4 regions of the Chelatococcus sp. YT9 genome follow, and region 2 is predicted to be linked to each of the others. Evidence: riboswitches for the same ligand, from Rfam matches in the RefSeq annotation. Region 2 holds a riboswitch; each other region holds the start of a gene.

The links. Region 2 has a riboswitch for cobalamin ahead of KIO76_RS07635 (ribonucleoside-diphosphate reductase subunit alpha). Riboswitches for the same ligand answer to the same signal wherever they lie in the genome.
Region 1: linked by a shared signal. The riboswitch ahead of KIO76_RS10655 (CbtB domain-containing protein) and the one ahead of KIO76_RS07635 (ribonucleoside-diphosphate reductase subunit alpha) in region 2 are both predicted to bind cobalamin.
Region 3: linked by a shared signal. The riboswitch ahead of KIO76_RS24860 (ABC transporter ATP-binding protein) and the one ahead of KIO76_RS07635 (ribonucleoside-diphosphate reductase subunit alpha) in region 2 are both predicted to bind cobalamin.
Region 4: linked by a shared signal. The riboswitch ahead of metE (5-methyltetrahydropteroyltriglutamate--homocysteine S-methyltransferase) and the one ahead of KIO76_RS07635 (ribonucleoside-diphosphate reductase subunit alpha) in region 2 are both predicted to bind cobalamin.

Annotation. Positions count from the first base shown of each region.
Region 1 covers NZ_JAHBRW010000001.1:2,343,873-2,348,924, forward strand. Annotated here, with positions in the region: gene KIO76_RS10640 (FUSC family protein) at 1-831, shown strand, start outside; gene KIO76_RS10645 (aldo/keto reductase) at 953-1,897, shown strand; gene KIO76_RS10650 (MFS transporter) at 1,917-3,131, shown strand; cobalamin riboswitch at 3,166-3,381, shown strand; gene KIO76_RS10655 (CbtB domain-containing protein) at 3,415-3,588, shown strand; gene KIO76_RS10660 (CbtA family protein) at 3,596-4,366, shown strand; gene KIO76_RS10665 (DUF1636 family protein) at 4,363-4,788, shown strand; gene cobW (cobalamin biosynthesis protein CobW) at 4,785-5,052, shown strand, end outside.
Region 2 covers NZ_JAHBRW010000001.1:1,704,668-1,709,719, reverse strand. Annotated here, with positions in the region: gene KIO76_RS07635 (ribonucleoside-diphosphate reductase subunit alpha) at 110-3,076, opposite strand; cobalamin riboswitch at 3,191-3,399, opposite strand; gene KIO76_RS07630 (disulfide bond formation protein B) at 3,462-3,974, opposite strand; gene KIO76_RS07625 (YqaA family protein) at 4,011-4,592, opposite strand; gene zapE (cell division protein ZapE) at 4,746-5,052, shown strand, end outside.
Region 3 covers NZ_JAHBRW010000002.1:1,049,590-1,054,641, forward strand. Annotated here, with positions in the region: gene KIO76_RS24845 (amidoligase family protein) at 1-48, opposite strand, end outside; gene KIO76_RS24850 (hypothetical protein) at 84-320, opposite strand; gene KIO76_RS24855 (TerC family protein) at 362-1,117, opposite strand; cobalamin riboswitch at 1,502-1,710, shown strand; gene KIO76_RS24860 (ABC transporter ATP-binding protein) at 1,832-2,701, shown strand; gene KIO76_RS24865 (ABC transporter substrate-binding protein) at 2,698-3,681, shown strand; gene KIO76_RS24870 (FecCD family ABC transporter permease) at 3,694-4,746, shown strand; gene KIO76_RS24875 (hypothetical protein) at 4,917-5,052, opposite strand, start outside.
Region 4 covers NZ_JAHBRW010000003.1:171,092-176,143, forward strand. Annotated here, with positions in the region: gene istA (IS21 family transposase) at 1-1,304, opposite strand, end outside; gene KIO76_RS29895 (hypothetical protein) at 1,586-1,672, shown strand; cobalamin riboswitch at 1,828-2,030, shown strand; gene metE (5-methyltetrahydropteroyltriglutamate--homocysteine S-methyltransferase) at 2,143-4,494, shown strand; gene KIO76_RS29905 (ABC transporter substrate-binding protein) at 4,744-5,052, shown strand, end outside.

The DNA of each region.
Region 1 (5,052 bases), 640 kb from region 2:
AAGGCTGTGCTGCGGCTCGTGGGAACGGCGATCGGCTGCGTCGTCGGCTATTTCGCGGCAGTTGCGATGGAAGGGTTACCTTTCGCACAGGCAGCCGCCCTGTTCCTGGCCTCTGCGGTCGGCACCTATGGCCGTTTTCGCAGCCGCTTCAGCTATGCGTGGATTCTCGGAGCCGCGAGCGTGATGCTGCTCGTCACGAGCAGCATGAGCGATCCGACGGACCTCTACATCTTTGCCTGGACGCGCTTCTACGAGATCTCCATCGGCGTCACGGTCGCGACCGTTCTCGCCTGGGGCTTCGCCGCGAGCGGACCTATCAGTATCGTGCCGGCGCCGGTGGCTGTCTCCCGCGAGGCGGCGCTCGAGCAGGGCGTGTCCGCCGGCATCGCGGCGGTCGTTATCGCGCTGCTCTGGAACTGGTTCGATCTGCCGAGCCTGCCGCAGGTGATTGTCACGAGCCTCGTTGTGGTGAGCCAGGATCTCGGCGCGTCACGCCTGCGCGGCGCGCAGCGCATAATGGGATGCATCCTTGGTGGCTGCCTTGGCCTCATCGTCATCCTGATCGATGCGGCCGACTTTCTATGGTGGGCTGTCGCACTCGTATCGGGCATCTTCCTGGCGTCACGACTGCACCTCAGTCCACATAAGCATGCTTATGTCGGCACGCAGATCGGCATCGCCTTCATGATCACGCTCGTGACAGGCGGTGGCCCCCCCGACAGCATACTAGCCCCGGTCAACCGCCTTTCCGGAATGGTCGCCGGCGTGGCGGTCATGCTGACGGTAATGTGGATGATGAGCGGCAAGCTGCACCGCCTCACACCCGCCTGAGCTCGTATTCGCAATTTGCATGACACTTCGCCGCGGGTTCCGTCACAATCGGAGGCCAAGAGCCCTCCGGCATCGCCTCGGTGCGTGATCAGGGACTCGGTTTTAATCTCGGGGAAATGCCATGGAAATCCGCAATCTCGGCCGGTCGGGCCTGCGCGTCTCGGTAGTTGGCCTTGGCTGCAACAACTTCGGCGGCCGGCTTGATGTGGAGGCGACGCGGCGCGTCGTGCACAAGGCGATCGACGCGGGGATCACCCTGTTCGACACGGCCGACGTCTATGGCAACCGCGGTGGTTCGGAAAACCACCTCGGGGAAGTCCTTGGTCCGCGCCGCAAGGACATCGTGCTCGCCACCAAATTCGGCATGGCGATGGACGACGTGGATGTGCTCAGGGGCGGCTCGCGCCGCTATATCATGGCCGCCGTCGAGGCCAGCCTGAAGCGCCTCAAGACGGACTGGATCGACCTCTATCAGTTGCATCGCCCCGATCCGCTGACGCCGATCGAGGAAACCTTGCGCGCCCTCGACGATCTTATCCGCGACGGCAAGGTCCGCTATATCGGTTGCTCGAATCTGCCGGGCTGGCAGGTGGTCGAGGCGCATTTCACGGCGCGCCAGCTCGGCATCAACGGCTTCGCCTCCGTCCAGGACGAGTACAGTCTGGTCGAGCGCGGGATCGAGCGGGAGCTCGTGCCAGCCGCGTCCCGCTACGGCTTCGGCCTTCTGCCCTTCTTCCCGCTGGCGAGTGGACTGTTGACGGGCAAGTACAAGCGGGGCGAGGCGCCGCCGCCCGGCACACGCTTCGCCGAGCAGCGCTATGCCGATCGCTACTTCAATGACCGGAACTGGAACGTGGTCGAGGCCCTGCGAGGCTTCGCCGAGGCGCGTGGCCACAGCCTGCTTGAACTCGCCTTCAGCTGGCTCGCAGCGCGGCCGCTCGTCGCGAGCGTGATCGCAGGCGCCACCAAGCCGGAGCAGGTAGAGGCGAACATCAAGGCGGCCGGTTGGCGCCTGACGGCGGAGGACATGGCTGAGATCGATCGCATCACCGGCACGCCAGCCTGAGCGGAGCCGAACACCGTCCATGTCATCGTCCAGTTGGCGGATCTTCCGGGAGCGGGATTTCTCCCTTTTCCTCAGCGCGCGCTTTTGCGCGTCGATCGCGCAGCAGATCACCGATATCGCCGTCGGCTGGCTGGTCTACGACCTGACCGGCAGTGCGCTTGCGCTCGGACTGGTGGGTCTCGCGGCCTTTCTGCCAGTTATCAGCCTCGTGCTTGTGACCGGTCACGTGGCGGATCGGGTCGACCGTCGGCTCATCATGATGGCCTGTTTCGCACTGAACACGTTCATCTGTGTGGGCCTCGCTCTCTTCGCCATCTGGCAGCCGCCCGAGGTATGGCCCCTCTATGCGCTCGTCGTGCTAATGGGCGTAGCGCGGGCCTTCTACCAGCCGGCAAGCCAAGCATTCGTCCCGAACCTGGTGCCCCGCGCCCTCTTCGGGCAGGCCATTGCCTGGAGTTCATCGGTCGGCCAGGTCGCTGTCATTGCGGGTCCGGCGATCGGCGGCCTCCTGTATATAGCGGGTGCCCATGTGGCCTTCGGGGGCGCGGCCTTGCTCTTCCTGGTGGCAGCGGTCGCGGTCACATTGATCCGCCTGCGCGCGGAAAAGGTTCCACCGCCCAAGGTCGACTGGTCGACACTCATCGCGGGATTGACTTTCATCCGTGGCAAGCCGGTTCTCTTCGGTGCCATCACGCTCGACCTCTTCGGCGTGTTGCTCGGCGGTGCCACCGCGCTCCTTCCCATCTATGCCAGCGACATACTGCATATCGGTCCGGTGGGCCTTGGGCTCCTGCGCAGCGCCCCGGCGGTTGGTGCGGCCGCAATGGCTCTGTTACTGGCGCATCGTCCCATCGCCCGGAATGCCGGTAAGCGGATGTTCGCTGCCGTCATCCTGTTCGGGCTGGCGACCATCGTGTTCGGCCTTTCGACGAACTTCTATCTCTCGCTCGGTGCGTTGGTCATCCTCGGCGCCTCGGACATGATCAGCGTGTTCGTCCGCCAGACGCTCGTGCAGGCCGATACACCGGATACCATGCGCGGCCGGGTTGCCGCCGTGAACACGGTGTTCATCGGCGCTTCCAACCAGCTTGGCGAATTCGAGTCGGGTACACTCGCGGCCTTCATCGGCGCCGCGCCGGCGGTCGCGCTGGGCGGCCTCGGTACCATCGCGATCGCGGTGGTGTGGACCCGCCTCTTTCCGGCGCTGCTCCACCGCGACCGGCTTGTGGAATAAGGATTCCGCGTTGACTTTTGGTGGAAGTGGGCGTCTAGCTGCCTGACGCGACGGTCCTCGTGAGAGGTCAAAAGGGAATACCGGTGCGGGGCGCGTTGCCCCAAGGCCGGAGCTGCCCCCGCAACTGTGAGCGGTTGAGGCGCGAACCACGACAGCCACTGGATCTGCCGTCTTTCCGGCGGCGATCTGGGAAGGCGGTTCGCACCGATGATCCGCAAGCCAGGAGACCTGCCTTCGCGATGGAAGCCATGGAACTGCCGGTGGGGCAGTGAAGGAGGTCGCGGTGTCGAATGTTGCCGTTGCGGGACTAGGTTCTCGCGCTGAGGTTCTGAAAGTTGCCCTCGTCGCCTTTGCGATGGGCGTCGCGCTCGTTTTCGTGACGGGCTTCGCGCATCCCGAGGCCGTCCACAACGCGGCCCATGACACGCGCCATGCGCTGAGCTTTCCCTGCCACTGATCGCGGCATGTTCAATCGTGTGCTGGCCGTTGCCCTTGTGGCCGGCCTTGTTGCGGGACTTGCGATCGCGGTCCTGCAGCATTTCACCACGACTCCGCTGATCCTGGCTGGGGAAAAATTCGAGAAGCCCGAGAGCGCGGCCGCGCTCGACGGCATGGCCGCCGGTCTGTTCGGCGCCCACATGGTTCAGACATCGGGCGTCGTCCTGGCTCATAACGTCATCAAGGCGCATGCGCCAGCCGGGGAGGGCGGCGACCATGCCGAGGGCTGGAGCCCCGCCGATGGCCTGGAGCGCTCGGCCTTCACCGGGCTCACCACCATCGTCACAGCGATCGGCTTTGCCTTGATCCTGCTGGCGGCTCTCCTTGTGGCGGGCGAGACGATCAATATCAGGAACGCGCTCGCCTTCGCGGCGGCGGCCTTCGTCGCAACCGGCCTCGCGCCTGCGTTGGGGCTCGCCCCAGAGCTGCCGGGCAGTGCGGCCGGGCCGCTGGTCGCGCGCCAGATCTGGTGGATCTCCACCGCCGTCGCGACGGCCGTCGCGCTGTGGCTTCTCATCCGCACGCCGGCCGTCTGGGCGAAGATCCTTGGCTTCGTCCTCCTCGTCGCGCCGCATGTCGTCGGCGCGCCGCATCCGGAGGCCTATGCCAGCGGGGCCCCCGCCGAGCTTGCCGGCCATTTCGCAGCGGCCTCGCTCGTCGTGCACGCGGCGTTGTGGGCGGCGGTCGCGGTCGCCGTGGGGTTCTTCTGGCCGCGTTTTGCCCGGCGCTCGGCATGAACCCGCCGGCAGCCGTCGCGCCGACGACCCTGATGGTCTGCGTCACCTGCCGGCGGCGGCAGGACGGTGCGACGGAAGGGCCGTATGACGAGCCGGGACGCGGTCTGGTGCGGACGCTGGCTGACCGCCTGGCAGGCGATGCGGACGTCACGGTGACGCCCGTGGAATGCCTCTCGGTCTGCCGCCGGCCCTGCACGGTGGCTTTCGCGGCGCCCGGCAAATGGACCTACGTGATCGGCGATCTCGACGCCGATCAGCATCTCGACGATCTCGTCCTGGCTGCCCGCCAGTATACGGTGGCGGCGGATGGCATCATTCCCTGGCGTGAGCGCCCGCAGCCGATCCGCAAGGGTGTGGTCGCGCGCGTTCCGCCGCTCGCCTGCAAGATCGCGCTCGCCTGCAAGATGGAAACGACGTCATGACTTCCCCTGTTGCGGCTACGGCCAAGGTTCCCTGCACGATCGTCACCGGCTTTCTCGGCGCCGGCAAGACGAGCCTCCTGCGCCACGTGCTCACCAACGCGGACGGGCGCCGGCTCGCCGTCATCGTCAACGAGTTCGGCGATGTCGGGATCGACGGCGAGATCCTGAAGGGCTGCGGCGTCGAGGCCTGCCCGGAGGACAATATCGTCGAGCTCGCCAACGGCTGCCTCTGCTGCACGGTCGCGGATGATTTCATCCCGGCGT
Region 2 (5,052 bases):
AAACCCGATTTCGGGGACAAGCCCGGTGATGACGATGGGAATGCTTAGGCAGTTCTTGAACGTCGATTGTCCCAGGGGTGAGGAATCCGATTCCGGGCAGGCGCCGGCCTTACTGGCAGGCTTCGCAATCAGGATCGTCGATCGAGCAGGCCTTGCCCCACGCCGTTCCCAGTTCCGCTTCAGCTTCACTCACGCGAGCCCCGCCAACGCCGCGTGTCGCGGCGACAAGGATCGGCGAGGCTGCTAGCGCAGCAGCCGGCACCACTGCGGAAACTGCGTTGAGCTTGCCGTCCGTGCCCTTCAGCGTCGACTTCTCGACATGGGTCGCGGAGCGCGAGCGCAGGTAGTAGGTGGTCTTCAGGCCGCGCTGCCACGCCAGACGATAGAGCGTGTCGAGCTTCCTGCCGGACGGGTTGGCGATATAGAGGTTGAGCGATTGTGACTGGTCGATCCATTTCTGCCGGCGGGCGGCCGCCTCGATCAGCCACGCCGAATCGATCTCGAAGGCCGTCGCATAGAGCGCCTTGAGATCGTCGGGCACCCGGTCGATCTGGCCGACGCTGCCGTCGAAATATTTGAGATCCGACACCATCACCTCGTCCCACAGGCCGCGCGCCTTGAGGTCGCGCACCAGCGCGGCGTTTACCACGGTGAAGTCCCCCGACATGTTCGATTTCACGAAGAGGTTCTGGTAGGCGGGCTCGATCGATTGGCTGACCCCGCAGATATTGGAGATCGTCGCCGTGGGCGCGATCGCCATGCAGTTGGAATTGCGCAGGCCGGTCGTCACCACGCGCTGGCGCAGCCCCTCCCAATCGAGCCTTGACGAGAGCTCGAGAACGCCTTCGCCGACTGCATCGTCAGGCGCAATGCCGCGTGCCTCCGCCAGCAGGCGGACGGAATCGATCGGCAGAATCCCGCGCGACCACAGCGACCCCTCGAAGGACGAATAGCGGCCGCGCTCGGCTGCCAGATCGACCGAGGACGCGATGGCATGGAAGGAGATCGCCTCCATGCTCTCGTCCGCGAAGGCAACCGCCGCGTCCGAGCCATAGGGAACGCGCAGGGTCTGCAGGGCATCCTGAAAGCCCATCAGCCCGAGGCCGACCGGCCGGTGGCGCAGGTTCGAGCGGCGTGCCTCCGGGATCGTGTAGAAATTGATGTCGATGACATTGTCGAGCATGCGCATCGCGGTTCTGACCGTGCGCGCCAGCTTCTCCATATCGAGGCCGTCGGCCGTGACATGCGCCGCCAGATTGACGGAGCCGAGATTGCAGACGGCGACCTCGTCATGGGAGGTGTTCAGCGTGATCTCGGTGCAGAGGTTCGAGGAATGCACCACGCCGACATGCCCCTGGGGCGAGCGGATGTTGCAGGGATCCTTGAAGGTGAGCCAGGGATGGCCGGTCTCGAACAGCATGGTCAGCATGCGCCGCCAGAGGTCAAGCGCCCGGACCTGCTTGGACACCTTCATCTCCCCGCGCGCGGCCTTCGCCTCATAGGCCTCGTAAGCCTCGCGGAAGGCTGGCCCGTAGAGATCGTGCAGGTCCGGCACCTCGTCCGGCGAGAACAGCGTCCACGGGCCGTCCGCCTCGACGCGCTGCATGAAGAGGTCCGGCACCCAGTTGGCGGTGTTCATGTCGTGGGTGCGGCGGCGGTCGTCGCCGGTGTTCTTCCTGAGATCGAGGAATTCCTCGATATCCACGTGCCAGGTCTCGAGATAGGCGCAGACCGCGCCCTTCCTCTTGCCGCCCTGGTTCACGGCTATCGCCGTGTCGTTGGCCACCTTCAGGAAGGGCACGACGCCCTGGCTCTCACCGTTGGTGCCCTTGATATGGGCACCGAGGCCGCGCACCGGCGTCCAGTCATTGCCGAGACCACCGGAATATTTGGCGAGCAGGGCATTGTCCTTGATGGCCTTGAAGATGCCGTCGAGGTCGTCCGACACCGTCGTCAGGAAGCAGGAGGCGAGCTGCGAGCGGCGCGTGCCGGCATTGAACAGCGTCGGCGTCGAGCACATGAAATGGAAGGATGAGAGGAGATCATAGAATTCGATCGCCTTCTCCTCCCGGTCCACCTCGCGCAGGGCAACCCCCATGGCGACGCGCATGAAGAAGGCCTGCGCCAGCTCGAACCGGGTGCCGCGCACATGCAGGAAATAGCGGTCGTAGAGCGTCTGGAAGCCGAGATAGTCGAAATTGAGGTCGCGCTCGGGCTTCAGCGCGGCGGCAAGACGCGTCAAGTCGAACCGCGCGAGTTCCGGATCGAGCAGTTCGTTGTCGATGCCCGTCTTCACATAGGCATGGAAATAGCTCGGGTAGCGCTCGGCCATCTCGGCCTGGGCCGCCTCCTCCGTCCGGCCGAAGACGAAGCTCAGGGCCTCGCGCCGCAGCTTGTCGTTCAGGAGCCGCGCCGAGACCTTGGCATAGTCCGGCTCGGTTTCAACGAGGGTGCGGGCCGCGAGGATCGGCGCGAGCGCCAGCTCGTCCCGGCTGATGCCATCGTAAAGGTTGCGGCGCGCCTCCGCGAGGATTGCCTCCGGCGCCACGCCTTCGAGGCCGGCGCAGGCTTCCGCGATGATGGCGGCAAGGCAGGCCTCGTCGAGCGGCACGAGCTCGCCGTCGGCGCCCTTCATGCGAAGGCGCGGCTCGGGCGTCACCGCCTTCGCCTCACCGGCGGCGCGAGCCCGCTCGCGCGCCCGCTCCTCGCGATAGAGCACATAGGCGCGCGCCACCTTGTGGTGCTCGCTACGCATCAGCGCGAGCTCGACCTGGTCCTGCACATCCTCGATGTGAAAGGTGCGCCCAGCATCGGCGCGGCGCATCAGCGCAGTGACGATCTGGTCGGTGAGATCCGCCACGATGTCATGCACCCGGCGCGAGGCGGCGGCGCCCGATCCCTCGACGGCGAGGAAGGCCTTGGTCAAGGCGATGGCGATCTTGGACGGGTCGAATGGCGTCACGGCACCGTTGCGGCGGATGAGCTTGTAGCCCGGCTCCGCGGCAGCGCGGGGCATCTCCATCGCCATCCTGGACGTGTGGGACGGTTGGGCTGCGGTTTCGGTCGTCAGGGACATCGGCAACAAACCCCAATGATGTGGGGGCAAAGGCCGAGCGGACGCGCGAGCGAAAACGTTCGGCTGTCACGCCGACGCTGGCCCTGGCGATCCACCGGGGCACCCCGCCCGAGGACAATCTCAATCGTCGCGGCAGGTCTCCTGGCTGTGGGTCTCCGGCCACGCCCTGCCTTCCCGACGCCTTGCGGCGTCAGTGACGTCAGTTGGACGCAGACTCGCCACTTACAGTTGCGGGGGCAGCTCCGGCCTCACGACGCACGAACGCCGTGTCCGAATTCCCTCTCTCGCGCTCGAATCGAGCGACCGTGACCACTAGATATAGGGGGTATCCGACGCATTATGTCAATATATGCGATATGGCTGCCGACCGGGATCACGCTCAGGGTTAACGCTTCCTCGCTGTCCTGAGCCCAGCCAGCGCCAAGACAGCCAAGCCGAGCGAGGCGAAAGCACTCCATCCTGCTAGCGACACCCCGAGAAAACGCCAGGCCGCCTCGTCACAGCGCACGACGCGGGTGGTCTGCAAGTTCTTGAGGAAATCATTCAGGCCAACATTGTTGCTGACCGGACCCGTGCAATCCGCGGGGCCCTGCCACAAATGCCATTCGGCGCCGCTGTGGTAGACCCCGAGGCCGGCATTATAGAGGAATGCGATGACGAGGATGCCGAAGCCGATCCAGCGCAGGCTTCCGAACAGCCGGTCACGCCGCTCATCGGGGAGGATCGCGAGCGCCGCCGCCACGGGCATCGCAAGATAGTAGGGCTGGCGCTGCTTCAGACAGAGCTCGCAGGGCATCAGGCCCAGCACATATTCAAAGTAATAGGCGCCGCCGATGAGGGCGACGCAAATGACGAGAATCGTTAATGCAATGAGGCGCGGACGCGAGAGAAGGGACATTGAACGCTCGTGAGGCGAGGCGCCTGCGATGCGCCCCTAGAATATATAGCGGACAGCCACGAAACCGCCGATGATGGTGGCAAACAGGATGATTGCGGCCAGACCGAGGTTGCGCTCCAGGATTTCCTTGGCGGGTGCCCCGAAACGGTTGACCAGCGCGGCGAGAATATAGAACCGCAGGCCTCGCGTGATGATTGACAGTATCGTGAACCAGAAAAGATCATAGCCCGCAAAGCCGGATGTGATGGTGACAAGCTTATAGGGGATCGGCGTGAGACCCTTGATCAGGATGATCCACTCGCCATAGGCGGCATAGGCCTGCCGGAAAGCTTCGACATTGTCGCCATACCCGTACGCCTGGATGATCCAGGCGCCGAGGGTGTCATAGAGCAGCGCACCGATGGCATAGCCGAACAGGCCGCCGACGACCGATGCGACCGTGCACACGCCGGCATAAAAGAAGGCCTTGTCCGGCCGGGCCAGCGCCATGGGGACGAGAAGCACATCCGGGGGAACCGGAAAGAACGAGCTTTCGGCGAAAGAGACGAGCGCCAGCGCCCAGGCAGCGCGAGGGCTTGCGGCAAGCGACAATGTCCAGTCGTAGAGGCGGCGCAGCATGCGGACCGCTTAAGCTGCGACGGCGATCTTGTCTATCGCCATCACGCGTTGCGGTTACCAAATCCGCAAGGCCGCGGCACTCACGCCACGGTTTTCCAGGCGCGCACGGACGCACGATTGTTCTTGAGCCCCGAAAGCGTTATTGCGTGGTGCGTGACCGTTCATTCTCGCCCCCCAACACACCGCCAGGAACTGCCGGCAGCAGCCGGTGAATCCGTTGCGGCGCGCTACGAAGCGCTCGTCGCTACGGGCACGGTGGAGCGTGACGAGGCACAGCTCGCGCTCATCGCACAACTCGATCGGCTCGTGGAGACACTCCGGCAGGCTGAGAAGGCCAAGACCGCGCCAAAGCGCCCCTTCGCGTGGCTGCTGGGCCGGCGTGAGCGCGACAACGGGCCGGCCGTTCGTGGGCTCTATGTTTGGGGCTCTGTCGGCCGCGGCAAGACCATGCTGATGGACC
Region 3 (5,052 bases), on a different contig from region 2:
TCGCGTGAACTCGACCCCGACTTCTCGGGTCGCTACCTCGGGCAGCATCGCTGGAAGAGGATGAAACGCGTAACTTGCATACACTAGCAGCGATCCTTCGTCAGCAAAGCCAGCATGTGCTCCTGGTCTGGCGGGTTACATCCAACGAATTGTGCCGGTTCATAAAGCCGATGGCAGGCAGGCAGGTGTTTTTCAGCGATGAGCCGCGGCGCCGCGCGGCTCGGATGGCTGCCGTCCGACGTGGACCGGGGCGTCGGCCATCCAAGCGAGCATGGCTTGTCCTTGGCGGCCGTCTCACGCGGCGTGGTCTGGATTGACATCCGCGCTCCTGATCGGCCAGCGGCCTCCAGCTACCGGCCCGTTATCGCTCTGCCGAGGTGTCAGACCTTGCTTTGCGACGCGCGGCGCGGCGGGAAAGCATGTTCAAGCCTTCGATTAGACCTGAAAACGCCATAGCCGCGTAGATGTAGCCCTTCGGGACATGCGCACCGAAGCCCTCCGCAATCAACGTCATCCCGATCATCAGAAGGAATCCCAGCGCGAGCATGACGACGGTCGGATTATCATGGATGAATGTCGCTAGAGGATTGGCTGCCAGGAGCATGACCGTCACTGCGACGATCACCGCAATGACCATGATCATGACGATATCGGTCATTCCAACGGCTGTGATGATGCTGTCCAGCGAGAAGACAAGATCGAGCAGCAGGATCTGCACGATCGCAGATCCAAACGTCATCGTGGCTTTGGCAGTATCGAATATGTCGCCACTCGGCGTCGGATCGACATTGTGGTGAATCTCCTTCGTCGCTTTCCAGACGAGAAAGAGCCCGCCCGCGATGAGAATAATGTCGCGCCACGAAAATGCGTGCCCGAAAATTGCGAAGACAGGCTGCGTCAGGGTCACAATGATTGCGATCGTGCCGAGCAGCCCAAGCCGGAGGAACAACGCCAGGCCGATCCCGATCCGGCGGGCTCGCGACCGCTGATGCTCGGGCAGCTTATTGGTGAGAATTGAAATGAAGATGAGGTTGTCGATGCCGAGCACCACCTCCATCACAACGAGCGTCACGAGTGCCACCAAGGTCGTTGGATCCGTGATCCAAGAGAAATCCATTCAGTTCTAGTCCTTTCAATTGACGACGAGATGCAGCCCAGCGGCTGAGACATTTTGGATCGCTTGGCGGCCGAGCCTCAATATAGGTGAGCGATACGCCGACGCCAGCGACAGCCTTGACGAGATGCCCACGATCGCGAGGTGACGAGCCGGGCGCGGTGACCGCCCGAGGCCTGCTCGCCAAACATGTCGGGCGTCGAGAACCGCTGTGGCCGCCAACAGCCTCGACATATCTGTTGCACAACCGCCCCTCGATGATACGCGGCTAGCGAGGTGGGATCTCATTGACCCTTTGCGAAGCGTGGTGTAGCCAATGGCAATTGAAACGTTATCACATTACATAAATTGTGGCGGTGGCGTGTTGCGGTCATGGTGCGTCTGTACTACAAGGCATGTGTGTTGGTGCCCCGCCTCGGCGGGGTGAAACGGGAATACGGTGAGCGTCGCAACCTCTGGTTCAAACGCGAAGCCGTAGCTGCCCCCGCAACTGTGAGCGGTAGCAAAGGGCAAGACGCCACTGGCCTCGACTGGCTGGGAAGGCGCCCTAAGCAAGAACCGCAAGCCAGGAGACCGGCCAGCACGACATTGCCAATCCGTCGGTGGGACGGAGGAGGAGGTTTCGTGGCTCATCCAATAGCCATGCCCAAGGCATGGGCGCGATCACCATTGGCGCGTGCGCGGCGCAATCGTCATTCCTGCGCGAATGACTGATCCATGTCTTCGATAGATCATCCGACACACGGGTTCACGGCACGCGAGCCCATGGCTGCGCGCGAGCGTGTCCGGACCGACGCGGCAAAGCTGACGGTCACGGACCTCAATTTCTCGATCGCCCAACGCAAGCTCCTAGATGGCATCATGCTGTCGCTCGCTCCCGGCGAGCGCTTTGGCATTATTGGACCAAACGGCAGCGGCAAATCCACGCTCCTGCGTTGCCTGTATGCCTGGCATCGGCCTGACAGCGGCCAAGTATGCCTGAACGGCCAGGATCTCTTCACGCTGGATGCGACCAAGCGGGCATGCGAAGTTGCCGTACTCGCTCAGCATGCGGAGGCGAGCCTCGGGCTGACCATAGAGGAAGTGGTGGCGCTTGGGCGTCTTCCGCACCGCCGGTTGCCGAAACATGAACGCGCCGATGACGACGACGCAATCGAACGAGCGCTCACGGCCGTTGACATGCTGGCGTGGCGGCAGCGTTCCTTCGCGCCTCTCTCGGGTGGCGAGAAGCAGCGCGTGCTTTTTGCCCGCGCGCTAGCGCAGCAGCCTTCCATCCTTATTCTCGATGAGCCGACGAATCACCTCGATATTCGCCATCAACTGATGGTGCTCGAGGTGGCACGCAGCCAGAACATCACCGTCATCGCAACGTTGCATGATCTCAACATCGCGGCGCGCTGGTGTGATCGCCTGTGCCTGCTCGACCAGGGGCGCATTCGCCGGATCGGGCCTCCCGAGACGGTGCTGGATCCCGTGCTGATCGGCGCTGTCTACGGTGTAGACGTGGAGCGGGATCGTGATCCGCGTACAGGCCACCCACGATTGAGCTTTCACCTTCCGCTCCAGACGTCAGGATCCGTCCTATGATACTGTCATTCAAAACGATGCGGTGGCTTGCCGGCATGGCCGCCATCGGCGTCCTCGCCCTCTCGCACGCACCCTCCTTTGCCTATCCGGTCGAAGTCCAGTCCTGTTTTGACAAGGTGACCTTCGACGCGCCGCCGAAACGGCCAGTTGTCAACGATTTCAACATGGTTCAGACGGTGCTCGACATGGGCCTTATCGACCGTTTCGTCGGCGTTGCAGGTATCGGCGGCGTGAAGAAGGGCGTTGACGATCCTGAAGGCGCACTCGCTGCAAGGCCGCAGTTTTCCGAACGCTATCCGACGATGGAAGCCATTCTCGGCCAGGACGCCGATTTCTACTTCGCCGGCTGGCAATATGGTTTCAGCGAGGCCACGGGCGTCACTCCGCAAAAGCTGGCCGACCTCGGAGTGAAGACCTACGTGCTCTATGAGAGCTGCATTCGCATCGGACCGAGGCCTCCCGTCTCGATGGACACCATGTATGCTGATGTCCTGGCGCTCGGCCGCATCTTCAACGTCGAGGATAAAGCCGAAGCAATGGTGGCGGATTTCCGCAAGCGCGTCGCGGCGGTGACGGAGCGCACGGCCAAGGCTGAGCGGCGGCCGCGCATCATGTATTGCGGCGACTGCAACAGCGACACGCCGCCGCGCTCCATCGGAGCAGAGGGTATGCCGCGTCACCTCTTCAATCTCGCGGGTGGCGAGAATATCTTTGACGATATCAAGGACTCCTATGTTCCCGTGAGCTGGGACGCAGTGGTCGAGCGGGATCCGGAGTGGATCGTGATCTCAAATCCACGCATCCCGCCCGAGCAAAGCATCGCTTATCTGACGTCTGCTCCTGCATTGCGTAATGTCAGCGCAGTAAAAAACCGGAACTTCTTCGTTATGTCCTATCAGGAGCGCTCGCCCTCGACGCGCAACGTTCAGGCGCTCGAGCGCCTGGCCCGCGCGGTCCATCCCGAACTCTTCGACGACTGAACGATGATGGACATGTCCGCGACGGGCGCCGAGCCGGCGGCGCAGCGCACCGATCCGCTTATTCCGCTGATCGTGGGCCTCAGTGCGGCGGCTATCCTCTCCACCATATTGACGGTGGGCATCGGGTCAGTTTCCATTCCGCCGGAGAAAGCGCTCGCTATCGTGCGAGAGGCTTTGCGGCCGACTGGAGAAGCCGCAAACTGGACGCGTGGACAGGAACACATCATTCTTGATCTGCGCATTCCACGGGCGCTACTCGGCGCCATGGTCGGTGCCGGGCTCGGTATCGTTGGGGCGGTGCTACAGAGCATCACCCGCAACCCGCTCGCTGATCCCTATCTTTTCGGGGTGTCGTCGGGCGCTGCGGTCGGTGCCGTCGCCGTTATTCTTTATACAGGCGCCTTTCTCGGAGCCCTTACCTTGCCACTTGCCGCCTTCATGGGTGCGCTCGCCTCGATGGCTGCGGTATTCCTTCTGGCGCGGGAAAGCGGCGGGTTCGGCACCGAGCGTCTGGTCCTCACCGGTGTCGCCGTCCATTTCGTGCTGATGGCGGCGACCAATGTCCTCATCTTTCATGCGAGCGACCGCGGCGCCGAGGGCGCGATCTTCTGGATGATGGGCAGCTTTGGCAATGCGCGCTGGAACATTCTGGGGGGACCTTTCATCGCGCTTGTTCTTGGCGCCGTCTGGGTTATGCGCAGAGCGCGCGATCTCGACGCGCTGTCTCTCGGTGACGAAGGCGCACATACGCTCGGCATCAGCGTGAAAAGCCTCCGGCTCGAAATGTTCGCAGCTACCGCGCTCATGACGGGTGTCTTCGTCGCCGCCGCGGGCGCGGTCGGTTTCATTGGCCTCATCATTCCCCATTGCGCGCGCTGGGCGGTCGGCGCGCGGATGCGGCGTACCGTGCCGATCGCGGGGCTCATGGGGGCTATCTTCGCCGTTTGGGTCGACGCCGCGTCGCGCTGGCTCATGGCCCCGCGCGAGTTGCCGCTTGGCGTGATGACGGCGGCCATCGGCGGCGTGTTCTTCGTGATCGTCCTGAAGCGCCAGCGCCATCTGTGATCAACCAGGAGCGACTACAAGTGACCTCTCAACCGCCGCGCATCGCGGCCATCCTTCTGGCTCGTTGGCGATCGGCGCTTGCCGAGAACATTGCCACGCAGGCGGCGGTGAGCCTTAGATGAGCCCGAGGCGGCACCTGCATGTGGCGTCAGCTCGCGAGCTAGTGGACGTCAATAGCACGTCGACAATGCGAAAACCGGCGCAAACACTAAGATGACAGCAGCAGTGGCAGCCTGTGCCGACCATCTTGCGGCAGTGCGCAGCATGGAAGCCTCACTGGGGCTGTTAATCCGCAGGGCGAGGACA
Region 4 (5,052 bases), on a different contig from region 2:
CCGTCGCTCAGCACCGCGGTCAGGATCTCGACCATCTGCCGATCGCCGTCTTGAACGGCCGCGAGCTTGCGCCGGACCCGATCGATCGCGCCGGGCAGGACCCAATCCTTGAAGGGGGCGCCGTTACGCAGGGCTCCCGGCTTGCGAGCCAGCACCGGGACATAGTGCCAAGGATCGTAGATGGTCTGGTCGCGGCCATAGCAGCGGGGATGCTCGCCGACGATACGCCCGTCCTGGCGCAGCTCGACCCGATCGGCATAGGCGCGGATCTCGACGGGACGCCCGACCGCACTCGCGATGACCGAGTACTTGTTGTTGTCGAAGCGCACGAGGCAGGTCTTCGACACCGAGGCTGGCAGTGAGTGGAAACCATCGAACCGCCCCGCGTAAGGCACCAGGCTCGGGCGCTCGGCTTCGAACATCTCCCAGATCGTGCGGTCACGCTGTTCGGGATGGCGGTGAGCCTTGGCGTAGCGGAGCACCTGATCCATCAGCCAGGCGTTCAACTCGTCGTAGTTCTTGACCCGCAGCCGTGGGGCGAAGAAGCGCTCGCGCACGAGCCCGACCTGGTTCTCGACCTGCCCCTTCTCCCAGCCCGAGGCCGGCGTACAGGCGACGGGATCGACCAGGTAATGGCTGCACATCTGCTGGAAGCGGCGATTATAGGCCCGCTCCTTGCCGACGAAGATCGTCTCCACCGCGGTCTTCATGTTGTCGTAGATGCCGCGCGTGCAGGCGCCCTTGAAGAAGGCGAAGGCCCGGTCATGGGCGTCGAAGACCATCTCCTGGCTCTCGCGCGGATAGGCCCGCACGAACAGCATGCGCGAGTGACAAAGCCGGACATGCGCCACCTTCACCTGGGTCGTCGCGCCATTGATGACGACGATCTCGTGGCTCCAGTCGAACTGATAGGCCTCGCCGGGCGCGAAGCTCAAAGGCACATAGGCGTCGGCCGTGACGGCGGATTGCTCGCGGCGCCAGCCTCGCGCATAGCGACGCACGGCATCGTATCCGCCCTCGTAGCCGAGATCCCGCAGTTCTTCGAAGAGCCGGATCAGCGTCAGGCGCTCGCGGGCCGGCTTGCCGTCGTTCGCCATCAGCAGCCGATCCAGCTCAGGGCGCCAGGGTCCAATCTTCGGCTGCGGCTGAACCTTCCGCTCATACTCGAACGACGTCGCACCCGAGCGTAGCACCTTCCGCACCGTGTTCCGGGAGACATGCAGCTCGCGGGCGATCTCCTTGATCGTCTTCCCACGGATCGAAAACTCGCGCCGGATCCGCGCAATCGTATCCACGCCCTTCATCCCCCGCCCGCCCATCCGAAACCAGGACGGGCAGTCTCACCGAAACCGGCTCAAGGGGGTCAAAGTTGGACGCCGATCCCCCGCCTCATGGGGTCAAACTTGCACGCCGAAACACAATCCAGCGCAAGGCGCCAGGCCTCGACTTCGGCTGCAGTTGAACTTTCTGCGCATATTCAAAGGACATCGCGAGCGAACGCAACACCTTCCGAACTGTGTTCCGAGACACATGCAGATGGTGACGCATCTCTTTGATCGACTTTACGGAAACAGGCTTCTACGGCGTGAAATGCACGCCGCACTACGATATGGGCATGGTCATGCTCATTCAGGTCGGTACCGAAGAACCCTCCTCAGCTGCCTTGCCGTAAGGAATGCCAAAAGATGCGGCGAAACGCTTTGGGCAGATCATTGAACGCGCCAGAAAAGCTTCGGCGAAGTAAGTTCGTGTCAGCTTGAAGGACGTCCCGCGACGTAGAGATATAAACAATTCTTTATATAACGTTGACTTCCCTCTCCCGGCATCTCAAGATGCCCATGCCATGGTTCCCTGACATGCCGGCTGCGGCGCGTCGGGGCTAAGAGGGAAGCCGGTGAAATGCCGGCGCTGCCCCCGCAACTGTAAGCGGCGAGCCGATGCCCACGATGTCACTTAGGCGATAGCCTTGGGAAGACGGGTGGAGGCGACGACCTGCGAGCCAGGAGACCTGCCGTGGCGAACAACGTCCACGGGCGGGGTGTCCCGGTGGTGCGCTCGACGGCTCGCCCGGATCTCTGTTCGGCCGGGCGATCGTCCCGCGTCCGCTCTGGCCTTTGCCCCCAAACTTTTGGGGTTAAGCCTATGTCTCAACTATCATCCGTTGCCGTCGCGACGCTCGGCACGCCGCGCATCGGTCCGCGCCGCGAACTCAAGATCGCGCTTGAGAATTTCTGGTCCGGCAAGTCCAACGAGAAGGCACTTCTGGAAGCCGCCGCAGCTCTGCGCGCGGCCAACTGGGCGCGCCAGAAATCCCAGGGGATCACGGTCATTCCCTCCAATGACTTTTCCTTCTACGATCAGGTACTCGACACCAGCGTGATGGTCGGCGCCATCCCCGCGGCCTATGGCTGGACGGGCGGACCAGTATCGCTTGCGACCTATTTCGCGATGGCGCGCGGGTCGCAGGGTGATGAGCAACGTAACGCCTGCGGCCATAGCCACCACGATCATGGCGCGTCCCACGGCGTGCCGGCACAGGAAATGACGAAGTGGTTCGACACCAACTATCATTACATGGTGCCAGAATTCGAAGCCGGGCAGCGCTTCGAACTCGCCTCGCTCAAGGCGGTCGATGAATACCGCGAGGCAAAGTCCCTCGGCTTCGAGACCCGTCCGGTCCTGCTCGGCCCCGTCACCTTCCTGCGCCTCGGCAAGGCAAAGGATCCGTCCTTCGACCCGCTGACGCTTCTGGGTGATCTGCTGCCGGTCTATGTCGATGTCCTGCGCCGGCTTGCCGCCAATGGCGCGACATGGGTCCAGATCGACGAGCCCTGCCTGGTGCTCGATCTCGACGAACCCGCGCGCGAGGCGCTGCGTCGCACCTATGCGCTGTTCGCCCATGCCTTGCCGGATCTGAAAATCATGCTCGCCACCTATTTCGGCGGCATCGGCGATAACCTGGACACCGCGCTCTCGCTGCCCGTCGCGGGCCTCCATATCGATCTGGTGCGTGCGCCGGAGCAGCGCGATGCTGTTCTCGCCAAGGCGCCGCGTGGCATCGTCCTGTCACTAGGTGTCGTCGATGGCCGCAATATCTGGCGCACGGATCTCGAGAAAATCCTTTCCCGCGTGGCGCCCGTCGCCGCCAAGCGCGGCACCGACCATGTCCAGATCGCGCCATCCTGCTCGCTGCTGCACAGCCCGATCGACCTCGAACTGGAAACGAACCTCGATTCCGAAGTGAAGGGCTGGCTCGCCTTCGCCGTGCAGAAGATGGGTGAACTGGCGACACTCGGCCGCGCGCTCACGGAGGGACGCGACAGCGTCAAGGACGCTCTTTCCGCCTCGACGGCAGCCGTCGCCGCCCGCAAGGCTTCTCCCAAAGTCAACGCCGCGATCGTCGCCGGGCGCTTGGCGGCCGTGACGGAAGCCTTCGTCCGCCGCAAGAACGCCTTCCCGAGCCGGGCTCGGCTGCAGCGCGAGCGCTTCAACCTTCCCGCCTTCCCCACCACGACCATCGGCTCCTTCCCGCAAACCCCGGAGGTCCGCAAGGCACGCGCCGCCCATGACAAGGGGCAACTCGACGCGACCGACTATGAAGCCTTCCTGCGCGAGGAAACGGCGCGCGCCGTGCGCTGGCAGGAGGAGATCGGTCTCGACGTGCTTGTTCACGGCGAATTCGAGCGCAACGACATGGTCCAGTATTTCGGCGAGCAGCTCGCGGGCTTCGCCTTCACGCGCCATGGCTGGGTGCAGAGTTATGGTTCGCGTTGCGTGCGCCCGCCGATCCTTTACGGCGACGTCTCGCGCCCGAAGCCGATGACCGTGGAATGGTGGCGCTATGCCCAGTCGCTGACCACGAAGCCCATGAAGGCGATGCTGACCGGGCCGGTGACGATCCTCAACTGGTCCTTCATCCGCGACGACATCCCACGCAGCGATGCGGCCAGGCAGATCGCGCTCGCCATCCGTGATGAGGTGCTTGATCTGGAGCAGGCGGGCGCCGCCATGATCCAGATCGACGAGGCGGCTCTGCGTGAGGGCTTGCCGCTGCGCCACGGGGACTGGAAGCATTATCTCGACTGGGCCGTCGAAAGCTTCCGCCTGTGCTCGTCAGGCGTCGGTGACGAAACCCAGATCCACACGCATATGTGCTACTCGGAGTTCAACCAGATCATCGATGCCATCGCGGCGATGGATGCCGACGTGATCTCGATCGAGACCTCACGGTCGAAGATGGAGCTGCTGGAGGCATTCCGTAGTTACGAGTATCCGAACGAGATCGGCCCGGGCGTCTATGACATCCACTCGCCGCGCGTGCCCGATGTCGAAGAGATGTCGGACTTGCTGCGGCTCGCGCGCCAACGGCTGGACGACGCGCAGCTTTGGGTCAACCCGGACTGCGGGCTGAAGACCCGCAAATGGGAAGAGGTCAGGCCGGCTTTGGTCAACATGGTCCAGGCGGCGCGGGACCTGCGCGCCTTGCGCCACTGACACTGCATGATCGCCCGGCGCGGCGCGGATGCCGTGCCTCCTCCCACTCTTGCTCAAGGCGCCAGGCAGCTCCGGCCGCGCACCTTGTAGTCTTTCTAAGATACGGATTTCACTTGCTTTTTACCGACGCACCGCGAGACATAAGCCTCGCCCGTGTTCGATTCCTGCTTCTTCTTTCCGGAGTGCTTCGGCGCTCGATGCGGGGATGTGTTGACCCGGCCGTCGGTTGGACCGTTTCAGAGGTTTCTCATGGCATTCTTTTCATTCCGCATGGTGCTCGCCGCCTCCACAGTCCTCGCTACAATCGGTTCCGCCGCTGCCATTGATGTCGTCGATCAGCGCGGCCAGACCCTGAGCTTCGACAAGGAGCCGGCAAAGGTCGCGACGATCCCGATTCCAGCCGCATCCATGTATGTCCTCGCGGATAGCAAGCCGGACCGCCTGGTCGCCATGAACCCCACCGCGCTCGGCGCCATCACCGGTGAATGGCTGGGCCGTATCTATCCCGGGCTCGAGAAAGTGCGGACGGACATTGTCAAGGGCGGGCAGTTCACGCCC